Regions from separate parts of the Streptomyces sp. AgN23 genome, predicted to be linked through region 3. Evidence: riboswitches for the same ligand, from Rfam matches in the RefSeq annotation. Region 3 holds a riboswitch; each other region holds the start of a gene.

What was found. Region 3 has a riboswitch for cyclic di-AMP ahead of AS97_RS20755 (C40 family peptidase). Riboswitches for the same ligand answer to the same signal wherever they lie in the genome.
Positions count from the first base shown of each region.
Region 1: another riboswitch for cyclic di-AMP. It lies ahead of AS97_RS19965 (transglycosylase family protein); the one in region 3 lies ahead of AS97_RS20755 (C40 family peptidase).
Region 2: another riboswitch for cyclic di-AMP. It lies ahead of AS97_RS25175 (M23 family metallopeptidase); the one in region 3 lies ahead of AS97_RS20755 (C40 family peptidase).
Region 4: another riboswitch for cyclic di-AMP. It lies ahead of AS97_RS32985 (M23 family metallopeptidase); the one in region 3 lies ahead of AS97_RS20755 (C40 family peptidase).

Region 1 is NZ_CP007153.1:4,656,697-4,660,915, forward strand. It holds gene AS97_RS19955 (septum formation initiator family protein) at 1-45, opposite strand, end outside; gene eno (phosphopyruvate hydratase) at 164-1,444, opposite strand; gene AS97_RS19965 (transglycosylase family protein) at 1,672-2,367, opposite strand; cyclic di-AMP (ydaO/yuaA leader) riboswitch at 2,375-2,542, opposite strand; gene AS97_RS19970 (transglycosylase family protein) at 2,798-3,805, opposite strand; gene AS97_RS19975 (cytochrome P450) at 3,952-4,219, opposite strand, start outside.
Region 2 is NZ_CP007153.1:5,823,390-5,827,608, forward strand. It holds gene AS97_RS25170 (PP2C family protein-serine/threonine phosphatase) at 457-1,608, shown strand; cyclic di-AMP (ydaO/yuaA leader) riboswitch at 1,856-2,025, shown strand; gene AS97_RS25175 (M23 family metallopeptidase) at 2,037-3,230, shown strand; gene AS97_RS25180 (aldo/keto reductase) at 3,412-4,219, shown strand, end outside.
Region 3 is NZ_CP007153.1:4,832,158-4,836,376, forward strand. It holds gene pcrA (DNA helicase PcrA) at 1-1,205, opposite strand, end outside; cyclic di-AMP (ydaO/yuaA leader) riboswitch at 1,364-1,549, shown strand; gene AS97_RS20755 (C40 family peptidase) at 1,557-2,714, shown strand; gene AS97_RS20760 (L,D-transpeptidase) at 2,797-3,498, opposite strand; gene AS97_RS20765 (hypothetical protein) at 3,698-4,051, opposite strand.
Region 4 is NZ_CP007153.1:7,586,792-7,591,010, forward strand. It holds gene AS97_RS32975 (pitrilysin family protein) at 1-248, shown strand, start outside; gene AS97_RS32980 (pitrilysin family protein) at 245-1,651, shown strand; cyclic di-AMP (ydaO/yuaA leader) riboswitch at 1,950-2,113, shown strand; gene AS97_RS32985 (M23 family metallopeptidase) at 2,128-2,922, shown strand; gene AS97_RS32990 (GntR family transcriptional regulator) at 3,144-3,899, shown strand; gene AS97_RS32995 (HPr family phosphocarrier protein) at 4,094-4,219, opposite strand, start outside.

The DNA.
Region 1 (4,219 bases), 180 kb from region 3:
CTTGAGCCTGGTCGCGGTGGAGAACCGTTCGCGATCCGCCGGCACGTCGCCTCCCCGGAGATGACTTCGCTTGAGTGACGCGTAACGCCGTCCCCGGTCACGGTACGGGACCGCGGCCGGGGACGGGTGTCAGACGTGTCTGCTACGTGGGGACGTACGCAGGTCAGCCCTTGAAGCGCGGGAAGGCCGAGCGGCCCGCGTACACCGCGGCGTCGTCGAGGATCTCCTCGATGCGCAGCAGCTGGTTGTACTTGGCCACCCGCTCGGAGCGGGCCGGGGCGCCGGTCTTGATCTGGCCGCAGTTGGTGGCGACGGCCAGGTCGGCGATGGTGACGTCCTCGGTCTCACCGGAGCGGTGCGACATCATGCACTTGTAGCCGCTGCGCTGGGCCAGCTCGACGGCGTCCAGGGTCTCGGTCAGCGAGCCGATCTGGTTGACCTTGACCAGCAGGGCGTTGGCGGTGTCGCTGTCGATACCGCGGGAGAGCCGCTCGGGGTTGGTGACGAAGAGGTCGTCGCCGACCAGCTGGACCTTGTCGCCGAGCTGCTCGGTGATGGTCTTCCAGCCGTCCCAGTCCTCCTCGTTCAGCGGGTCCTCGATGGAGACCAGCGGGTACGCGTCGACCAGCTCGGCGTAGTACGAGGTCATCTCGGCGGCGGTGCGGGACTTGCCCTCGAACTCGTACGACCCGTCCTTGTAGAACTCGGAGGCGGCGACGTCCAGCGCGAGCGCGATGTCCTGGCCCGGCTGGTAGCCGGCCTTCTTGATCGCCTCGAGGATCAGGTCGAGGGCCTCACGGTTGGAGCCGAGGTTCGGCGCGAAGCCGCCCTCGTCGCCGAGGCCGGTGGACAGGCCGCGCTCCTTCAGCACGGACTTCAGGGTGTGGTAGACCTCGGCGCCCCAGCGCACGGCCTCGGAGAAGGACTCCGCGCCGATCGGCGCGATCATGAACTCCTGGATGTCCACATTGGAGTCGGCGTGCGATCCGCCGTTGAGGATGTTCATCATCGGGACCGGCAGCAGATGCGCGTTCGGCCCGCCGAGGTAACGGAAGAGCGGGAGGTCGGACGCCTCGGAGGCGGCGTGCGCGACCGCGAGGGAGACACCGAGGATGGCGTTGGCGCCGAGCGAGGACTTGTCCGGGGTGGCGTCCAGGTCGAACATCGCCTGGTCGATCAGGCGCTGCTCGGTGGCGTCGTAGCCGACCAGCTCGGGGCCGATCTGCTCGATGACGGCGAGGACGGCCTTCTCCACGCCCTTGCCGTTGTAGCGGTTCTTGTCGCCGTCACGGAGCTCGAGGGCCTCGAAGGCGCCGGTGGAGGCGCCGGACGGAACGGCGGCACGGCCGGTGCTGCCGTCGTCGAGGCCAACCTCGACCTCGACCGTGGGGTTGCCTCGCGAGTCGAGGATCTCGCGAGCTACGACGACGTCGATGGACGGCACGAGGTTCTCCTTCGTATGGGTCTGCGGTAGCAGCACGAGCCTAACGGGCCGGGAGGGCTGCACCCCGCGTTCGCCCGCCCCGCGAGACGGGGGCGTGACATAAAAAGCCATATTCTGCATCACATATCCAGATTTCTGGTCAATCGGGAAATGCGGGAGCCCCGGTGGGGCGCGCCATAGGGGCGGCACGCCCGACCGGGGCTCGACTCTCAGGTGCTCACCGTGGCTCAGCCGAGGTGGAGCTTCTGGCCCGGGTAGATCAGGTCGGCCTTCTCCACGATGTCGTCGTTCAGCTTGAAGAGCTTCTTCCAGCCGCCCTTGACGTGGTGCTCCTTGGCGATCGTGCCGAGGGTGTCGCCGGACTTGACCTTGTACTCGCCGTCACCCTTCTTGATCGGGCCACGGGTCTGCTCACGCGCGGCGCGCTCGGGCGCGGAGTGCGGCTGCGCCTTCGGCTGGGCAGGCTGGGCGGCCGGGGCCGACTTGGTGGAGGCCGACGGCTGGTCCTGCGAACCGGAGGGCGCGGAGGGGGCGGAGGGGGCGGACGGGCTGCCGCCGGAGGTCAGACCCTTGCCGCAGACCGGCCAGGCACCCTTGCCCTGGCTGCCGAGGACCTTCTCGGCTATCTGGATCTGCTGGCTCTTGCTGGCCTTGTCCGCGGTGGGCGCGTAGGCGGTGCCGCCGTACGCGGCCCAGGTGGAGCTCGAGAACTGCAGGCCGCCGTAGTAGCCGTTGCCGGTGTTGATCGACCAGTTGCCACCGGCCTCGCACTGCGCGACCTGGTCCCACTGGGAGCTGGTGGCCGCGGAGGCGGAGGTCGCCCCGATGAGGGGCGCCGCCACGGCGGCACCGGCGAGACCGGTGAGCGCGGCGATACGGGTGGCCTTGGAGGGACGGCGGTGCTTCCCGTTGGACTTCAGCATCGTTGGTTCGTTTCCTCACCGACGCCTACGAGGTGAGCTGTCGGGTTCGGACGTGAGTTGCCCGGCCGGTCGCGATGGTCGCTCCCGGCTTCACCCCTAGCCGACGAGCCCGTGTCCACAGGCCACTCGGCACCTACCTTGGGTCCCCCGCTCCTGCCTTCGGCGCTGACGCGTCGGATTCCCCCCGACCGCCGGCAGGATTCGGCGTGACGATCGACGGTGCTCGCGGTGGCGAGCGGAAAGACGTTAAACACACCTCCCGAGAACGTTCAAACACCCCAATGGCAGCGAATGGGGTTGTAATTGATCTCACCCGGCCCACATCGGCGCAGGTAGGGCCGGGTGAGGAGAGATCGGACAGGAGGTGCGGCCCGGAAATTGTGACGAGATGTATGTCTCATCGGAACCAGATCGGGCAATTCCCCCCGAATCACTGCTCCCTGATGGCGAGGTCAAGTCGCTGACCAGGGATGATCAGGTCGGGGTCGATTCCGATGAGCTCCTCGTTGCTCTCGTAGAGCCCTTCCCAACCTCGGGACACATTCCGGTCCTCGGCAATCCCTGACAGATTGTCACCGGGGCGAACGGTGTAAGCGTCGTCCGTGGGGCTCTGGTCGCGGTCCGCGGCGTCGCGCGAAGCGTGGCGCCCGGAGGGCTGCCCGTCCGCCGCATCGCCGCCCTCGCCCCGCTCCCCGGCGTCCGGGGCGCCGCGGTGGCGGCCGGAGGGCGAGGGGTCGGCGGAGGGATCCGCCGAGGACCCCTTCGAGCCGCCCGATGCCGAGTCGCCCGAGCCGTCCGACGCCGGGTCATCCGAGGCCGAACCGTCCGGCGTCGGGGTGTCCGACGCCGAGCCGTCCAGCCCGTCGGGGGACTTGGAGGTGCGAGGGGCCTCCGGCCCCTCGGTCGATCCGGACGAATCCGGCTTACCGGCCCTGTCGGACGTTCCCGAACGGTCCGCCTCCGGCGAGGAGGAGCCGTCCCGCCCCCGGTCCCCCGCCTCGCCCCGGCCCGTCCCCGCATCCGGGGCGGCCGTGCCGCCGGGGTTCACATCGGGGGCGCCGCCGCCGTCGGTGAGCCCGGCGCCCAGCGCGCAGCTCGGCCAGGCGTCGGGGCCGCGGTCGCCGAGGATCGACTGGGCGACGGATATCTGCTGGGAGCGGCTGGCCAGGTCGGGGCGCGGGGCGTACTCCGTGCCGCCGTAGTCCTTCCACATGTCGAGGGTCAGCTGCAGTCCGCCGTAGAAGCCGTTGCCCTCGTTGGCGCTCCACATGCCACCGCTCTCGCACTCGGCGACCTGATCCCAGGTGGCGGTGTCGGCGGCCTGGGCGCCGGAGGCCCCGAAGAGGGGCAGGGCGATGCTCGCCCCCGTGACCCCCGCCGCGACGATGATGGCCGGAGCCTGACGGGGGCGACGGTGTCGACCATTACCGGAACGCATGCGATTGCCCTCTCTATGGCGAACTCGGTTGCCGGTGAACATAGCGAGGGCACTCGATCATCACAAGCCGATGTATCCCAGGTCACGCCGAGGTCACACGACTGATCATTCGTCACCAATGTCCGTACGTACGGGGCTTGGACGCCTCAGCGGTCCGCGGAATTCCAGGTCACCGGGAGCGTGCGCAGCCCGCGCATGATGAGCCCGCCGCGCCACCGCAGATCCTCCGGATCCGCCGCGAGCCGCAGTCCGGGCAGGCGCCGCAGCAGGGTGGCGATCGCGGTCTGCGCCTCCAGCCGGGCGAGCGGGGCGCCGAGGCAGTAGTGGATGCCGTGGCCGTAGCCGAGGTGCTGGTTGTCGCGGCGGGTGAGGTCGAGGACATCGGGCTCCGCGAACCGTTCGGGGTCCCGGTCG
Region 2 (4,219 bases), 990 kb from region 3:
GCGGCCTCCACGTGCCCGCAGTGCCCCCTCCCCGTGCCCGCCGCCTGCCCGCAGCGCACGCGCGGGAGATGGGCCCGCTCACGGCGCCCGTCCGGCACCCGCTTGGCCGACACCGATTCGCCTGGCCGCCCGTCAGCCGGAAGCCTGGTGACGAAGGTGGAGAAGGCGACGAGGGTGGCGACGGCGACGCTGTGACGACGGCGACGCCGAGACGCGGCGGGACGCGGACCAGGGAAGCGAGAGAAGCCGGTGCGGGTGCGAGGGAGCAGGGCTCGTACGGGCGCCCGTACCAAGTGGCGTACGGCCTGGCCCCGGCTGAGCCGCCCGCGCACCCACCGCCGCCGCACCCGCCTGCACACGCTCATCGACACCGGCGCTGCGGCCGGTGCTGCCTCCGCCGACGCATTCACCGGCCCCACCGCGGGGCCCGGCCCGGCCGAGGACGCTCACCAGGGGCTGCTGGGCCGGGTGGCCCGTTGGGTTCCCGCCATCCTCATCCTCGGCGGCGTCAGCTTCGACCTGGCCACCCCGTCCGGCTACACCGCCTCGCCCTTCTTCGCCGCCGCCCCTCTGGTCGCCGCGGCGCTCTTCCCGCTGCGGCAGACCGTCATCATGGCCGTCATCGCCGTCCTCACGACCTGTCTGCTGGCGGAGTTTCACGGTGTGACGGACCCGACCCAGGCGGCCACCGAGATCGTCACGGTCACCACCGTGACCGTGCTGGCGGTGGCGATCAACCGTGTCGTACGCCGCAGCTACCACCGGCTCGCCTCGGCGCGCGGCATCGCGGAGGCTGCTCAGCGCGCCGTCCTGCCCGCGCCGCCCGCCCGTCTCGCCGGGCTGGAGATCGCCGCGCGCTACGTCCCGGCGGAGAAGTACGCGGCGATCGGCGGTGACCTGTACGCGGTCCAGGACACCCCGCACGGCGTACGGCTGACCGTCGGCGACGTACGCGGCAAGGGGCTGGGGGCCGTGGAGGTCGTGGCGATCCTGCTGGGCTGCTTCCGGGAGGCGGCGGAGCAGGAGACGACCCTGGAGGCGCTCGTGGGTCGCCTGGAGCGGGCGCTGCAGCGTGAGGGCGCCCGGCGGGCCGACCTGGAGGTGTTCGAGGGGTTCACGACGGCGGTGGTGGCCGAGATTCCGCGTGGCGACTCCACTCTGCGACTGCTCAACCGCGGCCATCCGGCGCCGCTGCTCATGACGGAGGACGGAGCGGTGCGCGCCCTGGAGCCGGAGGCGGCGGCGCTGCCGATGGGGATGGGGGAGTTGGCCGGGTGGCCGGACCGGGTGATGGAGCTGGGGTTCGCGGAGGGGGAGACGCTGCTGCTGTTCACGGACGGGGTGACGGAGGCCCGGGACCGCAATGGCGAGTTCTACGACCCGGCGAAGCAGCTGCGCGGCCGCCGCTTCGCCGATCCGCAGGAGCTGCTGGACGCGTTGGTGGCCGATGTCGAGCGCCATACGGACGGCGGGACGTCGGACGACATGGCGCTGCTGGCGGTCCGCCGGACCCCGGCCCGCGGGAACGGACGGGGGAACGGGCGCGACGACGGTGATGCGCACCGCACCGGCCGTACGAGGGACAGCGACGCTCCCCACCGTCCTTAGCCGACCGGGTCCATACCGTGCGTAGTCGGCCGAGCCCCCTCCGCATAACAATTGCTGCACGATCGACCCGCACGCGTTTTTGCAAACCTTTGGCCAGTGCGCCGACTCGCCCTCATATGCCCCTTCTTGAGGGTTAAGTTCATGCCAAAGGTGCGCGGATTCCTCAGAACAGCTTGGAATCACATCGCGCTCTCTATTAACGTTCGATAACGCAGCGCGGTCGTCACAACCGTCGCAAGGGCGGCACCGTGCGCCGTCGCCGAATCCCGTACGCACACTGGCAGTACCGCACCACCAGCAGCACCAAGGGAACCGGGGAACCAACACCTTGGGGTGAATCGGGTCGAACCTGACCCGTAGGAGACCTTCCTGCTCCGAACCCGTCAGCTAACCCGGTAGGCGAGAAGGAAGGAAAGGAGTGCGCCTCCGTGGCGTCCAACAGGTCTGCCCTGGACGAGGCCCCGTATCGCACACGGGGAGGCGGTTTGGGGACCGCCACCGCCTACGGCCCCGGCTTTGACGCCGGCGTCGGGATGAGTTCCGGGGACGGCTACTTCGCCCCCGACGATCGGTACCCGGATGCGGATGGGGACGCGTTCGAGGGCCCGGGTGCCGGATTCGAGACCGAGCCCTGGGAGGAGTGGAACCCCACCGAGGAGTCCATCGCTCCGGTACGCGGCCGGCACCGCGTGGCCAAGCAGCGCGGCGGGACCATGGCGCGCAGCGGCGCCGTCCTCGGGGTCGGCGTGATCGCGGCGGTCGGTGCGGGCGGCATGGCCAGCGCCAAGGACCGTCCCAAGCCGCCCATTTCTATGCCGGACCTCGGTCATGTCGCCGATGAGGTCAAGGCCAGCCTGCCCGCCGCCAAGGACCTGCCCGGCATCGGCTCCTGGATGTCGGACGACAGCAGCAGCGACCCGCAGACGGCTGCCGCCCCGCTCTCCCAGGCCGGTCTGACCAGCGAGGACGAGCAGCGCGGCACCACCGACGCGGGCGAGGCGCTCCGCGCCCGCATCCTCCAGCAGGCCGAGAACCAGCAGAACGCGGCGGACGAGGACAGCCGCACCGCCGCGGCGAAGGCCGCCGCGGAGAAGGCATCCGACCAGGCCGCGGAGGTGGCCGCCCAGCGGAAGGCCAAGGTCGAGGCCGAGAAGAAGGCCGCCGAGCAGCGGGCGAAGGAGGCGGCCGAGAAGAAGGCCGCGGCCGAGCGCCAGGCCAGGCTCGCCGCCGCGTACACCCTCCCCGTCGGCTCGTACACCCTGACCGCGAGCTTCGGCCAGGCGGGCGACATATGGTCGGCCGACCACACCGGCCAGGACTTCGCCGCCCCGACCGGCACCCCGGCCAAGGCGGTGCACGGCGGCACCATCACCCAGGCCGGCTGGGCCGGTTCGTACGGCTACCGCATCGTGCTGACCCTCAGCGACGGCACCGAGGTCTGGTACTGCCACCTGTCCTCGATGGTCGTCACCTCGGGCAAGGTGACGGCGGGCGACGTCATCGGCCGGGTCGGCGCCACCGGCAATGTGACCGGCCCGCACCTCCACATCGAGGTCCGGCCGGGCGGCGGCTCGCCGATCGACCCGATGCCCTGGCTGCGCCAGCACGGGATGAACCCCTGATACAACCCCTGATACTCCGGCGGCTCTGGCGCTCTCTCCCCCCTTGACGCCAGGGCCGCCGGTTTACGTCCCGACGGGGCTTTACGTCCCGACGGGGCCGCCCCTCAGGAACGCACGCGGGAACAACAGGCCGGAACAACAGGCCGGAACAACCCGGCCCAGCCAACCGTTGTAAAGACGTATGGCTGACCACACACAGAAGATCGGTAATCTGTCCGTTTTCCCGCTCTCCCTCGGCGGGAACGTCTTCGGCTGGACCGCGAACGAGGCCGAGTCCTTCCGGGTGCTCGACGCCTACGTGGCGGCGGGCGGCAACTTCATCGACACCGCCGATGTCTACTCCGTCTGGGTACCGGGCAACGAGGGCGGCGAGTCCGAGACCATCCTCGGCAACTGGTTCGCCTCCCGCGGCAACCGCTCCGACGTCGTCCTCGCCACCAAGGTGGGCGCCGGCTCCCCGGAGCCGCGCGGGCTGACCTCGTCCGCCATCAAAGCGGGCGTCGAGGAGTCCCTCCAGCGGCTGCAGACCGACTACATCGACCTCTACTACACGCATTACGACGACCCGTCGGTGCCGGTGGAGGAGATCATCACCACCCTGGACGAGCTGGTCAGGGAGGGCAAGGTCCGCGAGATCGCCGCGTCCAACGTCGGCGCGGACCGCCTGGAGGCCCAACTGGCCTTCTCCACTCGCGAGCGCCTGGCCCGCTACGTCGCCCTCCAGCCGCACTACAACCTGGTCTCGCGCGACACCTTCGAGGGCGAGCTGGCCGACGTCGCCGCCCGCCACCACCTGGCGACCATCCCGTACTACTCCCTGGCGTCCGGCTTCCTGACCGGCAAGTACCGCCCGGGCACGGCGGTCGACAGCCCCCGCTCCTCGGGCGCGGCCCAGCACCTGGAGACCGAGCGCGGCCAGAAGGTCCTCGCCGCCCTGGACGACGTCGCCGCCAACCACCGCACCGAGCCCGCCACGGTCGCCCTGGCCT
Region 3 (4,219 bases):
CCGGTGATCTCGGTCCCGGCGCCGGCCTCGGTCCACAGGTTCTTCGGGCGGCGGTTCTCATTGCGCTCGATGACCGCGTTGGCCGCGCTCAGGATGGTCTGGGTGGAGCGGTAGTTCTGCTCGAGGAGGATCGTGCGCGCGGTGGGGTAGTCCTCCTCGAACTGGAGGATGTTGCGGATCGTGGCGCCCCGGAAGGCGTAGATCGACTGGTCGGCGTCGCCCACCACGCACAGCTCGGCGGCCGTGGTCTCCTCGGTGTCCGTGCCCACCAGCTCGCGCACGAGGGTGTACTGCGCGTGGTTGGTGTCCTGGTACTCGTCCACCAGGACGTGCCGGAAGCGACGGCGGTAGTGCTCGGCGACATCCGGGAACGCCTGGAGCAGATTGACCGTGGTCATGATGATGTCGTCGAAGTCCAGTGCGTTGGCCTCGCGCAGCCTCGCCTGGTACATCGCATACGCCTCGGCCAGGGTCTTCTCGAAGCCTCCCCCGGACTCCGTCCGGGAGGTGCCCCCTGTCGCCTGTCCGGCGAAGGTCTCCTCGTCGATCAGCTCGTTCTTCAGGTTGGAGATCTTGGCGCTGAAGGACTTCGGCGGGAACCGCTTGGGGTCGAGATCCAGGTCCCGGCAGACCAGCGACATCAGCCGCTTGGAGTCGGCGGCGTCGTAGATCGAGAACGATGAGGTGAATCCGAGCTTCTTGGACTCGCGGCGCAGGATGCGGACGCAGGCGCTGTGGAAGGTGGAGACCCACATGGCGTTCGCCCGCGGGCCGACCAGCTCCTCCACCCGCTCCTTCATCTCGCCCGCCGCCTTGTTGGTGAAGGTGATGGCGAGGATCTGGCCGGGGTGCGTCCCGCGGGCGCCGAGCAGATAGGCGATGCGGTGGGTGAGCACCCGGGTCTTGCCGGAGCCGGCGCCCGCGACGATCAGCAGCGGCGAGCCGGTGTGCTCCACGGCGGCTCTCTGCTGCTCGTTCAGCCCCTCGAGCAGGGCGGACGGGTCCACGACGGGCCGCGCCGCGCCGTCCCGGTAGTGGGCCTCCCGGGGCACGGGCGCGTCGAAGCCGCCGCTGAAGAGGTGATGCGGCACGTCCTCGGCCCCCTCGGGGCCGGGGTGCGCCGCATCCTCGGGCGGCGGCGGTGGCTCCTCGTTCGAAGGAGGCCCGAGGTCCGCCAGGAAGCTGTCGTCAAAAAGGCTGCTCATCGCTCCCCGAGTCTAGGCCGCCCCACTGACAGCCGATGCCCGAACATCACGAAACGGTTTCGGGCAAAACGGCCACCAGTCTTCACAGGAGCCCCACGTGTTGGCTACCGTCCTGCGTCAGGCGGCCCGGAAGATCCGTCGGCGAACCACGTCGGCACGGGCTGCCTCCGCCGAGTCCGGCACCGCCACAAGGCGCCCGGAGCCGGGGACCCGACAACGCAACACCGGGGTGAATCGGCCCGAACGGCGTGGCACGCAGGTGCCGCCCGGACACGGCCGTAGGGCAACCTTCCGTACCGCCCGAACCCGACAGCTAACCCGGTAGGCGGTCCACGGAAGGAGTCGCCTCCCTTGGCGTCGCACCGCAAGCCGCGGAGCCGGATACCGGCCCCGCTCACCGGTCACGGCCGCCGTACGGCCGTCGGGTTCACCACGGCCGCTCTCGCATCCGTCACCCTCCTCTCCCAGACGGCCAACGCCGCGCCGGGCGACCCCAAGCCGGCCGCCCCGTCGATCGAGAAGGTCAAGGAGAAGGTCGACACCCTCTACCACCAGGCGGAGAGCGCCACCCAGCGCTACAACGCCGCGAAGGAGCGGGCCGATCAGCAGCGGGGCAAGGTCGACAAGCTGCTGGACTCCGTCGCCGAGCGCACCGAGAAGCTCAACGAGGCGCGGCGCACGCTCGGCGCCTACGCCGCCGCCCAGTACCGGGACGGCGGAATGGCCCGCTCCGCCGCGACCCTGCTGTTCTCCAACGATCCGCAGGACGTCTTCGACCAGTCACATCTGATCGACCGGCTGACCGGTCGGCAGAAGCAGGCCGTCGACGACTTCCAGAAGCAGCAGGCGAGCGCCGCCAAGGAGCGCGGTAAGGCCAGCGAGAGCCTCGCCTCGCTGACCGCGTCGCAGAAGCAGCTGAAGACCCAGAAGAAGACCGTCCAGGACAAGCTGACCGAGGCCCGGCGGCTGCTGGCGAATCTGACCGCCGAGGAGAAGGCGCGACTGGCGGCGATCGAGAAGAAGAAGGCGGAAGAGGCCCGCCGCAAGGCGGCCGCGCTCGCCGAGAAGCAGCGCCAGGAGGCCGCGCGCAAGAAGCAGCAGGAGCAGCAGAACGCAGACGGCGACTCCGGTTCGACGACGCCCTCGGCCCCGGCCAACAGCTCCAAGGCGGCCCAGGCCATCGCCTTCGCGAAGTCGCAGCTCGGCAAGCCGTATGTCTGGGGCGCGACCGGCCCCAGCTCCTTCGACTGCTCAGGGCTGACGCAGGCGGCGTGGAAGACGGCCGGGATCTCGCTGCCGCGCACCACCTGGGACCAGGTGAAGGCCGGTACGCGCGTCTCGACGTCCGAACTCCAGCCGGGCGATCTGGTCTTCTTCTACGACGACATCAGCCATGTCGGCCTCTACATCGGCGACGGGATGATGATCCACGCGCCGAAGCCGGGCGATGTGGTGAAGAAGGCGCCGATCACCGAGATGCCGATCTACGGGAGCGTGCGGCCCGCGTAGGGCGCGGGGGGCCCTGCGGGCCCCTGGTATGCCGCTGCCCGGGGCCGGGGCCCCGGGCAGCGGCACCCGTCACCTCATCGGCTCAGGTGCCGGGCTTGCGCCCGTAGACGTACACGTCGTCGCCGTTCTTCAGCAGGCTCCAGTACTTCTTGGCCTCGCCCGTGCGCATATTGACGCAGCCGTGGGAGCCGGGCGGGGACCATACGCTCCCGGCGATCGAGTGGAACGCCTGACCGCCGTCGAAGAACTGGCTGTAGGGCATGGCGACCTTGTAGAGCGTCGACCAGTGGTCGATGTTCCGCCAGTAGATCTTCTTCAGCCCCGTGCGGGTCTCGAAGCCGTTCCGCCCGGACCGCACCGGCACCGGTCCGTAGACCAGACGCGAGCCGTCCTGGATCCAGCTGAGCTGCCGGGTGAGGTCGACGCAGGCGATGCGGCCCTTGTCGGTCGGGCACTTCTTCGCCGCGTTCGGGTTGTGTCCGGCGGCCTTCTGGGTGTTGATCAGGCTCATCACGCCCCAGGTGATCGGGCCCGCGTAGCCGATCGTCGGGCTGATGCCGTGGTTGACCTGGAACTTCTGGATCGCGAGACAGTCCGCCCGCGACTGCCGCCCGTCCACGGGGCGGCCCAGGAACCGCTCGGCCTGCCTCTGGTACGGCCCCACGCTGGTCGTACACGATGACGCGGCCATGGTCGCCGGTGTCACCGATCCGGCCGACCTGCCCAGCGGCCGTGCCTGGGCCTGCGCCGGACCGGCGACGGCGACCGCCAGCGGCACCGTCATCCCTGCCAGCCCCAGCACGAGGCCCGCGCGCCGGCCACGCCCACCGTGCCTGCTTCTGACTGCCCCCACTGCCCCCATGGCCACTCCTCTCGACTGCCTCGCTCTTTATCAAGACAGCTCGCGAGTGCAAACGGTTGCCTCAGGATCGCGTCGAAAAGGTGTCGGAATTGTCTGGCGATCACCTCAGATGATCAGCTCGTCAGGTCCACAGCACGGCGATGAAAATGTTTGCCGTTGTCAAGGCGCCCACCGCGCCGAAGGCGGCAGACTCTACCTTCTCCTCGTCGCGCTTCACGTACACCAGGCCGAGGACCACGATCAGCAGCGCCAGCTTCACACCGATCTTGATGTTGTTGACGCCGTTGTCGTCGGCCTGATTGAGCCCGACCAGCGCCGCGCCGGTCACCAGCATGGTCAGCGCGCCGTGCAGCATCGCCGGGGTCATCCGGGCCATGCCCGCGCCCATCGCCTTGAGCTGTGAGAAGAAGCCGCCGAGCAGCGCGCCGATGCCGACGATATGCAGGCCGACGAACACGTGAATGAGTACGTCCATGACTCCGGAGACTAACCGCGCGCATATCATCACCCGGCACTCGGGTGGGCCCCTATCGACACTTCGGTCACGACCGCCCCACACTCCCGACCACCCCACTCGCCGGGCGATCAGCCGCCGTCACGGGAGCGACGAAATCCGTGCACTCCCGTTCAACCCCCCGCACGA
Region 4 (4,219 bases), 2.8 Mb from region 3:
CGGTCGGCGGCCGGGCCGACGAGCTCTGCCGGTACGCCGTGCTCTTCGGCGACCCGCAGCTGGCGCTGACCGCCGTGGAGCGGGTGCTCGACATCACCGCCGAGGAGGTGCGGGCCGTGGCCGCGGCGCGGCTGCGCCCCGACAACCGCGCCGTGCTGGTCTACGAGCCCGTCCAGGGCGCCGAGGACGCAGCCGACACCGCCGAAGCCGCCGAGACCGATGCAGCAGAAGGGGAGGCGGCCCAGTGAGCGACGCCGTCACCGCGACCATGACCTTCCACCCGCGGCCCAAGGGCGGTGCGCCCAAGCCGTGGGCGTTCCCGGCCCCCGAGCGCGGTGAGCTGTCCAACGGCCTTACCGTGCTGCGCTGCCACCGCCCCGGCCAGCAGGTCGTCGCCGTCGAGATCAATCTGGAGGCGCCGCTGGACGCCGAGCCGACCGGGCTCGAAGGCGTCGCCACGATCATGGCGCGCGCCCTGTCGGAGGGCACCGACAAGCACGACGCCGAGGAGTTCGCCGCCGAGCTCGAGCGCTGCGGCGCCACGCTGGACGCGCATGCCGACCACCCCGGCCTCCGCGTCTCCCTGGAGGTCCCGGTCTCCCGGCTGCCCAAGGCGCTCGGTCTGCTGGCCGACGCCCTGCGCGCGCCCGCCTTCCCCGACGGCGAGGTCGAGCGGCTGGTGCGCAACCGGCTGGACGAGATCCCCCATGAGCTGGCCAATCCGGCCCGCCGGGCCTCGATGGCCCTCTCCGCGGCCCTCTTCCCGGCCGAGTCGCGGATGTCCCGGCCGCGCCAGGGCACCCAGGAGACCATCGAGGGCATCGACGCCGCGGCCGTGCGGGCCTTCTACCAGGCGCATGTCCGCCCCTCCACGGCCACCGCCGTCATCGTGGGCGACCTCACCGGGGTCGACCTCGACGGGGCGCTCGCCGACACCCTGGGCGCCTGGACGGGCGGGGCGGGCGCGCCGCGCCCGGTTCCCCCGATCGTCGCGGACGACCTCGGCCGTGTGGTGATCGTCGACCGGCCGGGCGCGGTGCAGACCCAGCTGCTCATCGGGCGCGTCGGCGCCGACCGCCATGACCGGATCTGGCCCGCGCAGGTGCTCGGCACGTACTGCCTCGGCGGCACCCTCACCTCCCGCCTCGACCGTGTGCTGCGCGAGGAGAAGGGCTACACCTACGGGGTGCGCGCCTTCGGCCAGGTGCTGCGCTCGGCGCCTCCGGCGCCCTCGGGTGGCTCCGCGGGCGCCGCGATGCTGGCGATCAGCGGCTCGGTGGCCACCGAGGTCACCGGTCCCGCGCTGGAGGACCTCTGGAAGGTGCTGCGCACGCTGAAGGAGGAGGGGCTCACCGACGAGGAGCGCGATGTCGCGGTGCAGAACCTGGTGGGCGTCGCCCCGCTGAAGTACGAGACGGCGGCGTCCGTCGCGGGCACTCTCGCCGACCAGGTCGAGCAGCACCTTCCGGACGATTTCCAGGCGCAGTTGTACGCCCGCCTCGCGGAGACCGGCACGGTGGAGGCGACCGCCGCGGTGGTGAGCGCCTTCCCGGCGGACCGGCTGGTCACGGTGCTGGTCGGGGATGCCTCGGCGATTGAGGAGCCGGTCAGGGCGCTGGGCATCGGCGAGGTGCGCGTCATCTCCGGCTGAGCCGCCCGGAGTTGGCCGATTGGCCGGATCCGGCCGAGGAGCCGACGCCCAGGTCGGCTCACTGGCGATGCGGGTTCACCGACGATCCGGCAGACGGTCCGGTCAACGAGTTCACAACGGAAGGACCCTGGCCCCCGTAAGGGTGCCGGGGTCCTTCCGTCATGCCCGATTTGCGGGAGTGACAGCTTGTTTGGTTTGTGGGGAGAGCAACAAAAAACCGGAACCGTTTGGTGATCGAAAGCGGGCCCGTTTAGCGTCAGTCCGGCTGTTCGCCAGCAACCCGCCGCACCCGCGGCACGGACAGTCATCGCCGAGTCCCCGTACGGCGCGAGCCAGGGGAGCCGGGGACCCACACGTCCCCAGGGGTGAATCGGGCGCCTTCCCCGGCCGGGGGAGGAGTCCGTAGGAGACCTTCCTGCTCCGAACCCGTCAGCTAACCCGGTAGGCGAGAAGGAAGGAAAGGAGTGCGCCTCAGTATGGCGTCCACCCGCACTGCCACCGGGAAACACCGCCGCACCACCAAGGTCAACGTCCGCACCGGCGCGAACGTCGTGGGCATCACCACCGTCGCCTCGGGTGTGGTCGCCGGGATCACCGGACAGGCGTTCGCGGCCGACACGGCCCCCAGTCCCCAGCAGACCGGTCTGACCCAGGCGATCGTGATCGGCGACGGGATCGCGGACCACATCGAGGACCAGGCGCAGGCCCAGGAGACCGCCGCCGAGCAGGCCGCTGCCAAGGCCAAGGCGGAGGCGATCGCCCGCCAGGAGGCCGCCAGAAAGGCGGAGGCCGCGGCGAAGAAGGCCAAGGCCGAGCGCGAGGCCAAGGAGCGCGCGGCGCGCGAGGCCGAGCGCAAGCGTCTCAACACCTTCGAGTCGCCGATCAGCGGCTCCTACGTCTCCACCGGCTACGAGGCGGCCAGCGGACTGTGGTCCTCCGGCAGCCACACCGGCATCGACTTCCACGCCTCCTCCGGCACCTCGGTGCACTCCGTGGGCATGGGCGAGATCGTCGAGGCGGGCTGGGGCGGCTCCTACGGCAACAACGTCGTCATCAAGATGAACGACGGCACCTACACCCAGTACGGCCACCTGTCGTCGATCAGTGTCTCGGTCGGCCAGAAGGTCACCCCCGGGCAGCAGATCGGCCTGTCGGGCGCCACCGGCAACGTCACCGGGCCGCATCTGCACTTCGAGGCCCGCACCAGCCCGGACTACGGCTCGGACATCGACCCCCTGTCGTATCTGCGCTCGCACGGCGTCAACGTCTGACCCCGGGGGACTCCGCTCACGTCCGACCCCGCGAGACTCCGAGAAGGCCCCGTCCACCGGACGGGGCCTTCGGCGTGCCGCCGCCCGCTGACCAAAAAATATCCATGAAATGCACCCCGCCATCGGAAATGACGTCCGATGGGAATAGAGTCGTTCAACGCGCGTTCCATGGATGCGTTTCGCGGGTATTTAGGCGGAGGTTCGACAATGTGGGACCGGAAGTGAGCGGGGATACGACCGCCGTCCAGGGCGGTCGCCGGATTTCGGCGCATGCGGTGTGCACGGCGATTCGCGACGACATCGTCTCCGGCACCTATCAGCCCGGCAGCCGGCTCACCGAGGAACTTCTCGCCCGGCGCTACGGCGTCTCGCGGGTGCCGGTCCGCGAGGCCCTGCGCACCCTGGAGTCCGAGGGCTTCGTGACGACCCGGCGGCATGCGGGGGCCTGCGTCGCCCAGCCCTCCGAGCGCGAGGCGGCCGATCTGCTGGACATCCGGGCGCTGCTGGAGCCGCTGGGCGCCGCGCGGGCCGCACAGCGCCGCACCGAGGCTCATCTGAAGGTGCTGCGCGGGCTGGTCCGGCTCGGCCGTGAGCGGGCCCAGCACGGCCGGCTCGGCGAGCTGCGGCCGTTGGGCGATTGGTTCCACGAGACGCTCGCCCAGGCGTCCGGCAGCCCGAGCCTGGCCGCGATGCTCGTCCAGCTGCGCCGCAAGACCGCGTGGGTCTACGCGGCCGTGCCCGCGCCGCAGCCCGCACGGCCCGGGGGTGCCCGGCGCCCCGACCCCGCAGCGCGGGCCGTGGAGTCCTGGGCGGAGCACGGCGCGCTGGTGGACGCGGTGGCGCGTGGCGACGCCGACCGGGCGCGGGCGCTCGCCGCCGCGCACACCGAGCGCGCCCTGGCGGAATACCGGCTGCGCCGCCCCCTCCCGGTGAGCGCTTCGAAACATTCCGTCAACACGGCGAGCGGCCGGAATTAACAGCGATCCCGTATACAACTCTCGGGAATTCTCCGCGTGGTTTCGCGGCGCCCGGTTTTCGGTCCGCCGAGTCCGGGTGGAAACGGAAAAACAGCGGGGCCGCGGTGGCCGTAATGGTCACCGCGGCCCCGTCGTGCCGAACCCTTGAATCACACGGGAATCACATAGGAATCACATGTGAATCGGACGGTGGATCAGACGGTCTCGGGAAGCTCCTCGAGGCCCTCCGCCACCAGCTTCGCCAGCCGGTCGAGCGCGACCTCGGCATCGTCCGCGTCGGAGGCGAGGACGACCTCCTCGCCGCCCTGGGCGCCCAGGCC